Regions from separate parts of the Ancylobacter sp. TS-1 genome, predicted to be linked through region 1. Evidence: riboswitches for the same ligand, from Rfam matches in the RefSeq annotation. Region 1 holds a riboswitch; each other region holds the start of a gene.
What was found. Region 1 has a riboswitch for thiamine pyrophosphate ahead of GBB76_RS00215 (ABC transporter substrate-binding protein). Riboswitches for the same ligand answer to the same signal wherever they lie in the genome.
Positions count from the first base shown of each region.

Region 1 (3,742 bases):
CGCCGACGACGAGGCCGACCACGGCCGGGAAGATGTAGAAGGAGGTGCGCTGGCCGAGCCGGCGTACATGGTCAAGCGACCAGACCAGCGTGCGGTTGAAGACGACGCCGACCACGCCGAGGACGGCGCCCAGCACCATGAAGGCCGGCAGCCAGCCATAGGGGATGGCCGAGGCTTCCAGCAGCATGTAAGGCCGGTTGCCGGTCAGGTACTCGGTGACGATGGCGCTGGCGATGGAGGCGAGCACGACGGCGATGTAGCTGCGCGAGGAATAGGGAAACTGCCGGCGGGTTTCCTCGATGACGAAGAGCACCGCCGCCAGCGGCGCGTTGAACGCCGCCGCGAGGCCCGCCGCGCCGCCCGCTGCGAGCATCGCCCGCATGTCCTCGGACGGCCATTTCATCAGGTCGGAGGCCGCCTTGGCGACCGAGGCGCCGATATGGATGGTGGGGCCCTCGCGGCCGAGCACCATGCCGGAGGACAGCGAGAGGAAGCCGCCGACGAACTTCACCGGCAGCACGCGGTGCCAGCGCACCTCGCGCAGCCCTTCCATCGCGCCCTCGATCTCCGGCACGCCGGAGCCGCTGGCTTCCGGGGCGAAGCGGCGCACCAGCCAGAGCGCGGTGAGGGTCATGGCGGCGGCGACCAGCGCGCCGGCGGCGTAGAGCGCGACGCCGTCGAGCTGGAGAGTCCCGTGCAGGAAGGCGGGCCAGGCGGCGGTGAAGGTCTCGACGCCGACATGCAGGCCGGAGCCGAGCACGCCGACGATCGCGCCGACCAGTATCGCCACCGCGTGATACGGCACATTGCTCATGCCTGCCCCTCTGCGTCCCTGCTGCCCCCGCATCGGTTAGCATCGCTGGGCGGGGATCGGAAGGTTTCATGAGCAACGTCATCCCCGGGCTCGACCCGGGGATCCACGGTCTGGTCGCCAGAAGGCGTGGATGGCCGGGCCAGGCCCGGCCATGACGGGGTGAGTGGCGGCGTCTACGGCAGCGTCGGCGCGTAGACCGAGACCGGCTCGACCTTGTCGATCAGGCCGTGGCTTTTCATGAAGTCGCCGAAGCGGGCGTAGCGGCCGGAATCGAGCGCCGCCGGGGCATGGGCGAAGCGGCGCAGCGTGTCGGCCCAGGCGGTGCGGTTGAGCTCGTCGTCGAGCTTCGGATTCGCCTTCACGAACACTTCCCAGGCGTCCTGCGGGTGGTTGAGGATGTAGATAGTGGCGTCCTCGACGGCGGCCAGGAAGGCTTTGAGGCGCGGGTCGCCGATCTTGTCCTTGTGGGTGACATAGATCAGCTCGTCGAAGACCGGCACGCCGTGCTCCTCGGGGAAGAAGGCCAGCCCCTCCTTGCCCTCCAGCCGGATCTGGGTGAGCTCGAAATTGCGGTAGGCGCCGATCACCGCGTCGACCTTGCCGGCGACGAGGGCGGGGGAGAGCGCGAAATTGACGTTGATCATCGTCACGTCGGAGGGCTTGAGCCCGGCGCTCGCCAGCATGGTGCCGAGCAGCGCGTCCTCCAGCCCCGCCACCGAATAGCCCACCGTCTTGCCCTTGAGGTCGGCGATCGACTTGATCGGACCGTCCTTCAGCACCACCAGCGCGGTGAGCGGGGTCGACACCAGCGTGCCGAAGCGCACCAGCGGCAGGCCCTCCTTGACCGAGAGATAGAGGCTCGGCTGGTAGCTCACCGCGATCTCCGCCTGACCGGCGGCGACGAGGCGCGGCGGGGCGGACGGATCGGCCGGCGCGACGAGTTCGACGTCGAGGCCGTGCGCTTTGAAGAAGCCTTTCTCCTGCGCCACGATCAGCGGGGCGTGGTCGGGGTTGACGTACCAGTCGAGCAGGACGGTGAGCTTGTCGGCGGCCGCCGCCGGGGCAAGCCCGAGCGCGAGGGCCATGAGGATGCCGCCGGTGCGCGCGGCAAGGTTCTTCAGCATTGGATCTCCTCCCTTGTGGAGATCCGGCACATGAGCTTTCGGGGGAAATCCGGCTCGGGTCCGCGCGGCTCGCGTGGCTTCCCGCCGTCGTTCCGTCCCTTCGCCGGCATGACCCGGATCAGGTTCAAAGGGTCTGGCGGCTGCCATCTCAGCCCCTTCGGCCATAAAGGCCGGCGGGACACCCCTCGGACACGGCAAGGCTAGCATCGCTGGCATGCCACGGCAATCAGGCGGGTGGGGGTGGGGGATTCCGGCGGACAAGCGATCCCGGATCGGCCTCCGGCCGTCCGGGATGACAATGAAGCGAACGTGCCGTCATCCCGGCCGCAGGACATCCTCGCCGCCCTCATGCCCGGGCTTGACCCGGGCACCCAGAGTCCGGGTGTGCGGCCCAAAGGTCTGGATCCCCGGGTCAAGCCCGGCGATGAGGGGCGTTTCGAGCGGCGCCGCGTCTACTCGCCCCGCCAGCCGTCGAGATAGACGGTGCGCTCCACCCCGGCGAAGCGGCCGAGGCGGGCGAGTTCCGCGTCGAGCGCGTCGAGCCGGCCGCCGGAGGCGCGCACGCCCGGCTCCAGCCACAGCCGGCGCACGTCGAGCGTGCCGGCCTTGCGGTCCGCCTTCATGTCGATGCGCCCGATCATCCGGTCGCCTTCCAACAGCGGGAAGACGTAGTAGCCATAGACCCGCTTGGGCGCCGGCACGAAGACCTCGATGCGGTAGTTGAAGCCGAACAGCCGTTCCGCCCGGTTGCGGTCGCGCAGCAGCGGGTCGAACGGGCTCAGCACCCGCAGCCGCGCGGGCGGGGCGGGCAGCGCGTCGAAGGCGGTCGCGGCATCGGCAAAGGCGTGCGAGGCGCGCGGGCGCCCGTCCGCCCCGGTGAGCAGGACCGGCACCAGCCGGTCGCGGGCGGCCTCGACCCAGCGCCGCGCCTCCTCCGGCGTGATCAGGCCCCAGAAGGCGGCGATCTCGCCCGAGGTGGCAAAGCCCAGCCGTTCCAGCGCCGATGTGCAGGCCCAGTCGACAAAGGCCTCCTCCGACACCTCGCCGGCGAAATGGCGGGACGGGATGACCCGCTCGGTGAGGTCGTAGACCTTCTGGAAGCCCTCGCGCCCGGCGATGGCGAGCGCGCCGGTGCGCCAGTGATATTCGAGCGCCGTCTTCTCCGGGTGCCAGTTCCACCAGCCGCCGGGCTGGCGCTTGCCCTCGCCCGGCTCCTGCTCGAAGTCGCGCGCCATCAACGGGCCCTCGCGGCGCACGCGCTCCAGCACGTGGTCGACATAGCTCTCGAAGCCGTTCTCGTGCCAGGAGCGCCAGCGCTCGGCCAGCGTCGCGCGGGCGCGGGCGAAGCGGTGCTTCCAGTAGGGGAACAGGTTCGCCGGGACGATGGCGGCGTCGTGCGTCCAGTGCTCGAACAGCGCGCCGTCCTTCTCCAGCAGCGCGGTAAGGTGCTCGCGCTTGTAGCTCGGGTTGCGGGCGAAGAGGATGTGATGATGCGCGCGCTCGACGGTGGCGATGCTGTCGACCTGCACGAAGCCGAGATCGTCGATCAGCTCCAGCAGTCCCGCCCGGCTCATCGCGCCGCGCGGCCGGCTGAGCTGCTGCCGGGCGAGGAAGATGCGGCGGGCCCCGGCATTGGAGAGGACGAGGCTCACGCGTCACCGATCCAGTCGAGAGCCACCGCGACGCGACCGCCGGTCGCCTTGGCGGCGTACATCAGCGTGTCGGCGCGGCCCAGCAGCGTGTCAGAATCGATCTGCTGCCGGGTGACGGCGACGCCGATGGCCGCCCCGATGGAAAGCCGGTG
Region 1 is NZ_CP045144.1:46,164-49,905, forward strand. Features, by position in the region: gene clcA (H(+)/Cl(-) exchange transporter ClcA) at 1-814, opposite strand, end outside; gene GBB76_RS00215 (ABC transporter substrate-binding protein) at 988-1,938, opposite strand; TPP riboswitch at 2,017-2,134, opposite strand; gene GBB76_RS00220 (winged helix-turn-helix domain-containing protein) at 2,391-3,590, opposite strand; gene GBB76_RS00225 (GGDEF domain-containing protein) at 3,587-3,742, opposite strand, start outside.

Region 2 (3,742 bases), 1.8 Mb from region 1:
CGAGCGCAGATAGTTCGCCGCCGAGGCGAGCGCGTCCGGCGCCGAGCGGATCAGGTTGATGTGGCCGTCGCCGTCGAAGTCGACGCCGTAGTTCAGATAATGGTCGGGCAGGAACTGGAACTGGCCCAGCTCACCCGCCCACGGGCCGCGCATGGTCTGCACGGTCAGGTCGCCGCGATCGATGATCTTCAGCGCCGCCATCAGCTGGGTACGGAACATCTCGGCCCGCCGGCAGTCCCAGGCCAGGGTCGCGACGGAGCGGATGGTCGACTTGTCGCCCATGAAGGCGCCGAAATCGGTCTCCAGCCCCCAGAAGGCGACAAGCACCGCGCCCGGCACGCCGAAGGTCTGCTCGATGCGCGCGAACAGCTCGGGATTCTTCTGGATGTGCTGGCGGCCCTGCTGGATCCGGTAATTGGCGACCATGCGGTCGGAGAACTGGAAGAAGCTCTGGCCGAACACCTTCTGCCCGCGATCGGTGCCCACGATGTCGGGGGCGTAGCTCACCCCGTTCAGCGCCGTCGACACGGTACGCGGCGAGACGCCCTGCGCCACCGCCTCCTGCTTGAAGCCGGCCAGCCACTGGTCGAAGCCGGCGCCGTTATTGCCGCAGTTCTGCTGCGCCGAGGCCGGCAGCGGCGCCAGCAGCGCGGCGGCGAGTGCGCCCGCCATGAGCAGGCCGGAGGCCGTGATGCGGCGGGTTGCGGTGCGGAGCGGAAGCGTCAGGCCGGCCATGAATCCCCCGATGTCTCTCGAAGCGTCGTTTCCTCGTGAATCAGCAATCTACAGGAAATGCGGCGGCGGCGGGGTGACGGCGCCGGCCGGATTTGACCCCGCCGCGACTTTGGTCGAAGATCGCCCTCGTTCCAAGGGGAGCCCCGCTAGGGGGCTGAGAGAGCGCCGGCACGCCGAGAGGCGGGCAACGCGATGACCCTTCGAACCTGATCCGGGTCATGCCGGCGAAGGGATCGGAACCGAATGGCGTCGCGTCTCCCGGGCTTGCCCGCATGGCGCACACCGCCATCCTTCCCCAACGTCAAAATACCCGGGTCTCCCCAACCATTGGTTCTGGAGATCCACAATGACGACTGAAACCCCGAAAAAGCCCGACGCTCTGGGCGTCGCCACCGGCGCCATCCCCGGCTCGCGGCGCATCTATGCCGAATGCCCGGCGCGCGGCTTTCGCGTGCCCTTCCGCGAAATCCTGCTGCACCCCTCCGCCGGCGAGCCGAACCTCGCCGTCTACGATGCCTCAGGCCCCTATACCGACGAGGAAGCGGCCATCGACATCAATGCCGGCCTCGCGCGTCCGCGCGAGGAATGGGTACGCGCGCGCGGCGATGTCGAGCCGTATGAGGGGCGCACGGTGAAGCCGGAGGATAATGGCCACGTCTCGCCCGAGAAGCTGGTCGCGCCCTTCCCGCTCCGCCACCGCCCGCTGCGGGCCAAGGGCGGCGCGGCGGTGACGCAGATGGCCTATGCCCGCGCCGGCATCGTTACACCCGAGATGGAGTTCGTCGCCCTGCGCGAGAACGGGCTGCGCGAGCGGGTACGCGAGATCATCCGCGACGGCGAGGATTTCGGCGCCGCCATCCCCGACGTGGTGACGCCGGAATTCGTGCGCCAGGAGGTGGCGCGCGGGCGGGCGGTGATCCCCGCCAACATCAACCATGGCGAGCTGGAGCCGATGGCGATCGGCCGCAACTTCCTCGTCAAGATCAACGCCAATATCGGCAATTCCGCCGTCACCTCCTCGGTGGCGGAGGAAGTCGACAAGATGGTGTGGGCGATCCGCTGGGGCGCCGACACGGTGATGGACCTCTCCACCGGGCGCAACATCCACAACATCCGCGAATGGATCGTGCGCAACTCGCCCGTCCCCATCGGCACCGTGCCGATCTACCAGGCGCTGGAGAAGGTCGGCGGCGTCGCCGAGGATCTGACCTGGGAGGTGTTCCGCGACACGCTGGTCGAGCAGGCCGAGCAGGGCGTCGACTATTTCACCATCCATGCCGGCGTGCGCCTGCCCTTCGTGCCGCTCACCGCCAATCGGGTGACGGGCATCGTCTCGCGCGGCGGCTCAATCATGGCGAAGTGGTGCCTCGCCCATCACCGCGAGAGCTTCCTCTACGAGCGGTTCGCGGACATTTGCGAGATCATGCGCGCCTATGACGTCACCTTCTCGCTCGGCGACGGGCTGCGTCCCGGCTCCATCGCCGACGCCAACGACGCCGCGCAGTTCGCCGAGCTGGAGACGCTGGGCGAGCTGACGAAGATCGCCTGGGCCAATGACTGCCAGGTGATCATCGAGGGACCGGGCCATGTGCCGATGCACAAGATCAAGGCCAACATGGACAAGCAGCTCAGCCATTGCGGCGAGGCGCCCTTCTACACGCTCGGGCCGCTGACGACCGACATCGCGCCGGGCTACGACCACATCACCTCCGCCATCGGCGCGGCGATGATCGGCTGGTTCGGCACCGCCATGCTCTGCTACGTCACGCCGAAGGAGCATCTGGGCCTGCCCGACCGCGACGACGTGAAGACCGGGGTCATCACCTACAAGATTGCCGCCCACGCCGCCGATCTCGCCAAGGGCCATCCGCTGGCGCGGGCATGGGACGACGCCCTCTCGCGGGCGCGATTCGAGTTCCGCTGGCAGGACCAGTTCAATCTCGCCCTCGACCCCGAGACGGCGACCGCCTTCCATGACGAGACGCTGCCGAAGGAGGCGCACAAGCTGGCGCATTTCTGCTCCATGTGCGGGCCGAAATTCTGCTCCATGAAGATCAGCCAGGAGATACGCGACGCCGCGCGCGCCGACGAGGCGGCGCAGGGCATGGCGCAGATGAGCGAGGCCTTCCGCGCCGGCGGCGGGGCTCTCTATCGCGACACCGCCGCCGCGGAGTAGCGTGACGTCGACGCCGGCCGGGAGACGCTCCCGGCCGGTTCCTTCCCGATGCCGAGGAGCCGCCGCGCATGTCTGCCTCCCCCGTCCGCCCCGTCCCCGCCGTCCTGTCGCTGGTGCGGCGCGGCGGCTCGGTGCTGCTGGTGCGGCGCGCCAATCCGCCCGATCAGGGGTTGTGGGGCTTTCCCGGCGGCAGGGTGGAGCCGGGCGAGGCCTATCTCGACGCGGCGCTGCGCGAGCTCCGCGAGGAGACCGGCATCGAGGCCGATGCGCCCCGCCTTATCACCGTGCTGGACTTCATCCAGCACGACGGCGAGGGCGCGCTCGCCCATCATTTCGCGATGATCGCGGTGCTGTGCCGCTGGCGCTCCGGCACGGCGGTCGCGGCCGACGACGCGCTGGAGGCGGCATGGTTCGACCGCGCCGGCATTGCCCGCCTCGGCGCCGGCGCCAGCCTGAAGGTCGCCTATCTCGCCGACCTCGCGCTCGCCATGGCACCCGAGCCCACCTAACCGGGTGACGCCGGAAACGAAAAGAGGGCCCCGAAGGGCCCTCAAGTCGAGAAGGTAACTCTTTGAGAAGGTACCGGCAGGCGGCGCGGAGCCGCCGGCCGATCAGGCATGCGCCGAAGCGGTGCCGGACTTTTCCACCGACGACGGCGCGATGGTGGACTGCGCCACATGCGCCTTCAGCACGCGCGGCAGCAGGGTCACGGCGAGGAAGGCCGCGAACAGGTCCATGGCCGCCACGGTGTAGAGGACGCTGGACCAGGTGCCGGTCGCTTCCATCAGCAGGTTGCCGACGGGCACGAACAGCGCGCCGATACCCTTGGCG
Region 2 is NZ_CP045144.1:1,832,293-1,836,034, forward strand. Features, by position in the region: gene GBB76_RS08820 (lytic murein transglycosylase) at 1-735, opposite strand, end outside; TPP riboswitch at 860-985, shown strand; gene thiC (phosphomethylpyrimidine synthase ThiC) at 1,082-2,911, shown strand; gene GBB76_RS08830 (NUDIX hydrolase) at 2,980-3,420, shown strand; gene oxlT (oxalate/formate MFS antiporter) at 3,523-3,742, opposite strand, start outside.
Region 2: linked by a shared signal. The riboswitch ahead of thiC (phosphomethylpyrimidine synthase ThiC) and the one ahead of GBB76_RS00215 (ABC transporter substrate-binding protein) in region 1 are both predicted to bind thiamine pyrophosphate.

Region 3 (3,742 bases), 1.6 Mb from region 1:
GACGCGCTTCTTCCAGGCGGCGACGCGCTCCAGCCCCTGCGGCGCCCAGCGCATCTTCTTGAGAATGGTGGGGTAGACCGGGCCCAGCGCCACATAGTCGGGCCGCGCCAGCAGCGCGACTTCCAGCTCCGCCTCGTCATGGGTGCTGATGCCGAGCTTGAGCCCCGCCCGCCGGATCGCCACCAGATCGGCATCGGCAAGGTCTTCCTGGCCGAGATGCACGAAGTCGCAGCCCTCGTCGATGGCGAGGCGCCAGTAATCATTGACGACGAGTTGCGCCCCGTAGCGGGCGCAGACGTCGCGCGCGGTGGCGATCTCCCGGCGCAACGCCGCCTCGTCGAGTTCCTTGGCCCGCAGCTGCACCAGCTTCACGCCCTGCGGCAGCAGGCGCGGCAGCCAGGAGGCGCGGTCGACGATCAGGTAGAACGGGTCGAGCTTCATCGGTTCACTCACCGGCCGGCGGCGCCGGACCTCTCACTGTCCAAGGATGGCGCGGCCCATCACCGGGGTCGAGGGCGCCGCCATGTCGCGTGCTTCCATGGGATCGGCGATCAGCGCCTCGCGGCCGGCCTCGATGGCGCGGGCGAAGGCGCGCGCCATGCGCACCGGATCGCCGGCCTTGGCAACCGCCGTGTTCAGCAGCACCGCATCGTAGCCCATTTCCATCGCCGCCGCCGCATGCGAGGGCACGCCGACGCCGGCATCGACCACCAGCGGCAGGCCGGGGAAATGCGCCCGCAGCGAGCGCAGGCCATAGGGATTGTTCAGCCCGCGCCCGGAGCCGATCGGGGCGCCCCACGGCATCAGAACCTCGCAGCCGGCGGCCACCAGTTTCTCCGCCACAACGAGGTCCTCGGTGGTGTAGGGGAACACCTGGAAACCGTCGCGCGACAGGATGCGCGCCGCCTCGACGAGCCCGAACACATCGGGTTGCAGCGTGTCGTCCTCGCCGATCACCTCCAGCTTCACCCAGGGCGTGTCGAAAAGCTCGCGCGCCATCTCGGCGGTGGTCACGGCTTCCTTCACCGTCTTGCAGCCGGCGGTGTTGGGCAGCACCCTTACGCCGAGGTCGCGGATGAGCTGCCAGAAGCTCTGGCCCGCGAGAGGCTGCCCGGCCTTCGCCGCGCCCGATTCACGCCGCAGCGAGACGGTCACGATGTCGGCGCCCGAGGCGCGGATCGCCTCCTGGAGGATTGCCGGCGAGGGATATTGCGCCGTGCCCAGCAGCAGGCGAGAGCCCACCTTGGTTCCGTAGAATTCGACCGGATCGGCGAGCGTCCCGGACATGTTGATCGCATCCATGACAGCCTCCCTGTCAGCCACCCTGCATCGGCGCGAGGATCTCCACCCGGTCGCCATCGGCGATCTGGGTCTCCCCGCGCTTCACCTTGCGCACCATGGCGCCGTTCAGTGCCGTCGCCACCATCGCCTCGCCGAGCCCAAGCTCGCCGAGGAGTTCGGCCAGCGTGCCCGCGCGCGTGTCGGCGTTCTCACCATTCACGATGATCTTCATCCATGACCTCCGGGAAATACGTCCCGTCGAATGCCAGTTCCGCTGCGCGACGCGCCAAAGCCGGCGCGGCGAGGAAACCGTGGCGGTAGAGCCCGTTCACATAGATCGTGTTGCCGCGCCGGCGCAGGCGCGGCAGGTTGTCGGGAAAGGCCGGGCGCACATCGGCGCCGATCTCGACGATCTCGGCCTCGCCGAAGGCCGGGTGCAGCGCATAGACCGCTCCCAGCAGTTCCAGCATGGAGCGCCCGGTGACGCGCCCGCGCTCGTCATTCTCGATCGAGGTGGCGCCGATCATGAAATGCCCGTCGCCGCGCGGCACGATATAGACCGGGATGCGCGGGTGCAGCATGCGCACCGGGCGCTTCAGCGACACCTCGGTGGAATAGAGCACCAGCATCTCGCCCTTCACGCCGCGCAGGTCGGCAAGCGTGTCGCGCGCCGCCAGCCCCCGGCAGTCGACCACGATGTCGGCCTCGCCCGGCTCCTCGAAGCCGTCGGCATCGGTGCGGATGGTCACGCCATGCTCGCCGACCAGCCGGGCGGTCAGCGCGGCGAGCGCCTTGCGCGGTTCCAGATGCGCCTCTGTGGGAAAGAACAGCCCCTGCTCGAAGCGGCCATCGAGGTCCGGCTCCAGCGCGGCGATGCCCGCGCCGTCGAGCCATTCGAACCCCTCGGTCCGCCGCGAGAAGCGGCGCAGGTCCGGCAGGTCGCGCGCCTGCGCCAGCACGAGGCTGCCCTCGTTCGGCACGTCCGGCACCGCCTCGCGCCAATAGGCGAGTGATTCGAAGCCGAGTTCGGCGATGATCGGCTCGGCGCTCTCGCGCTCGCACCAGGGCGCCAGCATGCCGCCGGCATACCAGGAGCAGCCCTGCCCGGTGGCGCTGCGGCGCTCGATCAGCGTCACCTGCGCCCCCCGGCGCGCGAAGGCATGCGCGCAGGTAAGCCCGGCGACGCCGCCGCCCACGATGCGCACGCGCATGGCATTGGCCGCCCGATGCGGCGCGGTGTCGGTCGATTCAGTGTGCGGGAACGTCATTCACTCCTCCCTCCGCCAGTCTCAACTGGATCAGGTTCGAAGGGTCGCCATGCCGCGTCGGGTCGACGCGCCGATGGCCTCTCAGCCTCCTGACGAGGCTCCCCCGGACAAAATGGATATAGTCCCTCGGCAGGCCGATGTCACCGGCCGGCCGACAATATTCCCCGCCGGCCGCAGGGCGGCCTCAGCCACGGCGCGAGATCGGCACCACATTGTCGCCCGCCCGGCCCGCCGGGCGCGTCGCCGCGATCACCGCGCGCCGCAGCGCCTCGCGGCTGAACGGCTTGCCGAGCCGCATCATGCCGGCGCGCGCGTCCGGCGGCAGCTCGGCATAGCCGGTGCCGAGGATGACCGGCAGGTCCGGCCAGCGGGCCGCGAGCGCCGCCGCGAGTTGCACGCCGGTCATGCCGGGCATGGCCTGATCGGTCAGCACGACATCGAAGCTGACGCCGGATTCGAGGATGCGCAGCGCCTCCTCCCCCGATGCCGCCTCGGTGACGAGGCATTCGAGATCCTCCAGCATCGCGCCGGTGGCGGAAAGCACCAGCGGGTCGTCGTCGACGACCAGCACGCGCTGCGCCCCGCCCGTGCCGGCCGGCACCATCTCGTCCTCGACCGCCACCGCGACCGGCGCAGCCACGGGGGGAGTGTCGGCGATGGGCATGAGGATGGTCGCCGTCGTGCCGTGGCCGGGACGGCTCTCGAGCAGAAGCTGGCCGCCCGACTGCGCCGCGAGGCCATGCACCATGGCAAGGCCGAGGCCGGTGCCCTTGCCGACGCCCTTGGTGGTGAAGAACGGCTCGGCGGCGCGGGCCAGCGTCTCCTCGTCCATGCCGGCGCCAGTGTCGCTCACCGAGAGGCAGAAATAGCGCCCCGGCCGCAGCGCCTCGCTGCCAGCCTCCGCGTCGGCGTCGCCGACGGCCACCACGCGCTCGCCGGCGGCAATGGTGATGGTGCCGCCATCGGGCATGGCGTCGCGCGCATTCACCGCGAGGTTGAGCAGCGCCAGTTCGAGCTGGTTGGCGTCGACCCGCGCATGCGGCAGGCCGAGCGGGAAGCGGGTTTCGATGCGCACGCTGGGGCCGATCGAGCGGCGCAGCATCTCGGCCATGCCGAGCACGAGGTCGGGCACGTCGACGGGCTCGGGCCGCAGGTCCTGCCGTCGGGCGAAGGCCAGCATGCGCTGGGTGAGC
Region 3 is NZ_CP045144.1:1,603,188-1,606,929, forward strand. Features, by position in the region: gene GBB76_RS07720 (thiamine phosphate synthase) at 1-441, opposite strand, end outside; gene GBB76_RS07725 (thiazole synthase) at 475-1,287, opposite strand; gene thiS (sulfur carrier protein ThiS) at 1,316-1,513, opposite strand; gene thiO (glycine oxidase ThiO) at 1,491-2,492, opposite strand; TPP riboswitch at 2,540-2,664, opposite strand; gene GBB76_RS07740 (MHYT domain-containing protein) at 2,734-3,742, opposite strand, start outside.
Region 3: linked by a shared signal. The riboswitch ahead of thiO (glycine oxidase ThiO) and the one ahead of GBB76_RS00215 (ABC transporter substrate-binding protein) in region 1 are both predicted to bind thiamine pyrophosphate.

Region 4 (3,742 bases), 1.1 Mb from region 1:
CGTGTGGCAGAAGAAGGCCGAATTCGACGCGCTGTTCGGCAAGCTGGCGTCCGATGCGACCGCCGCCCGCGCCGCCATTACCGACGAGGCTAGCTTCAAGGCGAATTTCCCGGGCGTGATCCGCACCTGCGGCACCTGCCACGACACGTACCGCCAGAAGAAGTGAGGTTGAGCGTGCCCTCGACATCGCCGGCGCCGTCCCGGGCGCCGGATGTGCTGGCGAAGGACGTGCCGGCGAAGGACGTGCTGGCGTGGGACCTGCCGACGCGGCTCGCCAAGTGGACTCTGGCCGCGCTGGTGGGGCTCGCCTTCGCCAGCCGCTATTATGGCGATGCCGGGCTGGTCTGGCACCAGTGGAACGGCCTCGCGATTCTTGTCGTGCTGGTGTTCCGCCTGCTCTGGGGCTTCGTCGGCGGCTCGACGGCGCGCTTTGCCGGCTTCCTGCGCGGCCCCGGTGCCGTGCTCGCCTATGCCAGGGACATGCGGCGCGGCCGCCCGCAGCATTTTCTCGGCCACAGCCCGCCCGGCGGCTGGATGGTGATGGCGCTGCTGGTCGTGGTCGGCGCCCAGTCGCTGACCGGCCTGTTCACCAGCGACGACATCGCCGTCTACGCGCCGATGACGGCGGTGGCGAGCGACGAGACCATCCGCAGCGCCTCGGCCTGGCACCAGTGGCTCTACCCCTGGCTGCTGGCGCTGCTCGCCCTGCATGTGACGGCCAATCTGGCCCATTCGCTGTTCGGGCGGGACAATCTGATCGGCGCCATGATCGGCGGGCGCAAGCCGGCGGGCGACTTCGTGGACCGGGCGCCGGCGACGCCGGGGGCTGTGGGGCGGGCGCTCGCCTGCCTCGCGGTGGCGATCGCGGCGGTGTTCGGCGCGATCGCGCTGGCGGGCGGCGATCCCTTCCCGTGAGGCGCGCCGGGCGGGCTTGAAATATCGGGCTCCGGCCGGCTTGCGGGCCGGTCGGGAAAGTGCTCCATGGCGCCCATCATGAATGCGCTCAAGGGCATCGCGCTGCAGGTCGCCGCGACGTTCCTCTTCACCATCATGTCGGCTCTCGTCCGCATCGTCTCGGAGCGTGTTCCGACCGGCGAAGTCGTGTTCTCGCGCTCCTTTTTCGCGCTGTTTCCGCTGCTCGCGCTGCTGGCCTGGCGCGGCGAGGTGAGCGCCGCGGTGCGCACGGCGAACCCGTTCGGGCACATTTTGCGCGGCACTGTCGGCGTCATGGCGATGAGCCTCGGCTTCGCCGCGCTGGCACGCATTCCGCTGGCCGACGCCACCGCCATCGGCTTCACCGCGCCGCTGCTCACCGTGGCGCTGGCGGCGCTGCTGCTGCGCGAGCGGGTGCAGGCCTATCGCTGGACGGCGGTGGGCGTCGGGCTCGCCGGCGTGGTGGTGATGCTGTGGCCGCACATGTCGGGGTCCTTCGACAGCGCCGACCATGTGGTCGGGGCCGCCTGCGCGCTGATCGGGGCCGGCTTCACCGCCGGGGCGATGATACAGGTGCGGCGGCTTACCCAGACCGAGACGACGGCGGCCATCGTGTTCTATTTCCAGGCGCTGGCGGCGGTCGCCGGGCTGGCCACAGCGGGCTGGGGCTGGGTGCGGCCGGGTCCCGGCGAGGCGGCGCTACTGGTGGCGACCGGGCTGATCGGCGGCGTCGGGCAGATCCTGCTGACCGAGAGCTACCGCTACGCGCCCGCCTCGGTGGTGGCGCCCTTCGCCTATTCGGCCATGCTGTGGTCGCTGCTGCTCGGCTTCATCCTGTTCGCCGAGGCGCCGCCGCTGCTGGTGGTGCTCGGCGCGTCCATCGTGATCGGGGCGGGCCTCTTCGTCATCTGGCGCGAGCGGCGCCTCGGCATCGAGCGCAACCGCGAGGACGCGGCGGCGACACCGCCCTCCGGCCCGACCGCCTGAGGCTCAAAACGCCTTGAAGGTGATGATGGTGCGGGTGTCCTGTATGCCCGGGAAGAGATGCACCTTCTCATTGACGAAATGGCCGATGTCGGTGCCCTCCGGCACGTAGAACTTCACCAGCAGGTCGAACTCGCCGGCGGTCGAGTAGATCTCCGAGGCGATCTCCGCGTCGGCGATGGCGTTCGCCACCTCGTAGGAATGGCCGAGGTGACATTTGATCTGCATGAAGAAGGGAACCATCACGGCATTCCGGCTTCGGGTCGGGAGGCCGATAAGGAACAGAAGCCCGGCCCGCGCGCAACCCCTGCCGCCGGCCGGCAGCGGCGCCCGGCTTGCGCGGGCGGGCGGCTTCGCCTATCTCGCCATGACGATCTCGTTGGGGTGCCCGCAGGGGCTGAGAGGCGAGGCGGCGTTGCCCTGAAAATCCGGGCCGCAGCCGGCGCCAACCCACGAACCTGATCCGGGTCATGCCGGCGGAGGGAACGGGTCGCGCGCGCCGGCGAGGGGACTTGCCTGCGACGACGCCCCCGGACCGCGCGGCGAGGGAGGCGAAGATGGGCGGTTCCACACCGATCGCGGTGACGATTGCGGGCTCGGATTCCGGCGGCGGCGCCGGGATACAGGCCGATCTCAAGACCTTTTCGGCGCTCGGCGTCTATGGCGCCAGCGTGATCACCGCGCTCACCGCGCAGAACACGGTCGGCGTCACCGGCATCCACGACGTGCCGCCTGCCTTCATCGGCGCGCAGATCGACGCGGTGTTCTCGGACATCGCCGTCGATGCGGTGAAGATCGGCATGCTCTCGCGCCCCGAGGCCATCGAGGCGGTGGCCGCCGGGCTGGAGCGCCACCGCCAGTCCGTCGTCGTGCTCGACCCTGTGATGATCGCGGCCTCCGGCGACCGGCTGCTGGTGCCCGAGGCGATCGACACGCTGCGCGCCCGGCTGCTGCCGCGCGCCCTGCTCATCACGCCCAATCTGCCCGAGGCCGCCGCGCTGCTCGACGAGGCGCCGGCCGGCACGCTGGCAGAGGTGCGTGCGCAGGCGGAGCGGCTGCTCGCCTTCGGCCCGCGCGCGGTGCTGATCAAGGGCGGGCATGGCGAAGGGCCGGAGAGCACCGACGTGCTGCTCGACGCCGAGGGCGTTCTCGAACTCAGCGCGCCGCGCGTCGCCACCCGCAACACCCACGGCACCGGCTGCACGCTGTCCTCCGCCATCGCCGCCGGCCTCGCGCGCGGCCTGTCGCTGCGCGAGGCGGTGACGGCGGCGAAGGACTATCTCACCCGCGCGCTGGCCCGCTCCGAGGAACTGGAGATCGGGCGTGGCCACGGTCCGGTGCACCACTTCCACGCCTGGTGGTGACGTCGCGGCCGGCGCGCCGAGGGGCCTCGCACGCGCGGCCTGGGGCTGCTATCGAGGCGCGGTCCCCGCTGGTGCCCCGTTGTGCCCGTCATCGCGCCCCGCCATGCCATCGCCGCCGTCTATGCCGGGCTGTTCTTCGGCATCGGCGTCTTCGTGCCGTTCTTTCCGGTCTGGTTGCAGCATCGCGGCTTCGACGCGGCGATGATCGCGCTGGCGCTCGCCATTCCGCAGGTGGTGCGGCTGGTGACGATGCCGCTCGGCGGGCTGCTGGCCGACCATAGCGGCCGGCCGCGCGCCACGCTGATCGGCTATTCGCTGGGCACCGCCCTGTGCTTCGTCTTCATCGCCCTGGCGCCGGGAGCCACCTTCATTCTCGTCGCCCTCGGCGTCGTCGCCGCCTTCTGGCAGCCGAGCCTGCCGGTGCTGGACGCCTATGCGGTGGCGCGCCGGCGCGAGGGGCT
Region 4 is NZ_CP045144.1:1,112,459-1,116,200, reverse strand. Features, by position in the region: gene GBB76_RS05450 (cytochrome c) at 1-166, shown strand, start outside; gene GBB76_RS05445 (cytochrome b/b6 domain-containing protein) at 175-915, shown strand; gene GBB76_RS05440 (DMT family transporter) at 982-1,920, shown strand; gene GBB76_RS05435 (Lrp/AsnC ligand binding domain-containing protein) at 1,924-2,160, opposite strand; TPP riboswitch at 2,288-2,419, shown strand; gene thiD (bifunctional hydroxymethylpyrimidine kinase/phosphomethylpyrimidine kinase) at 2,475-3,281, shown strand; gene GBB76_RS05425 (MFS transporter) at 3,363-3,742, shown strand, end outside.
Region 4: linked by a shared signal. The riboswitch ahead of thiD (bifunctional hydroxymethylpyrimidine kinase/phosphomethylpyrimidine kinase) and the one ahead of GBB76_RS00215 (ABC transporter substrate-binding protein) in region 1 are both predicted to bind thiamine pyrophosphate.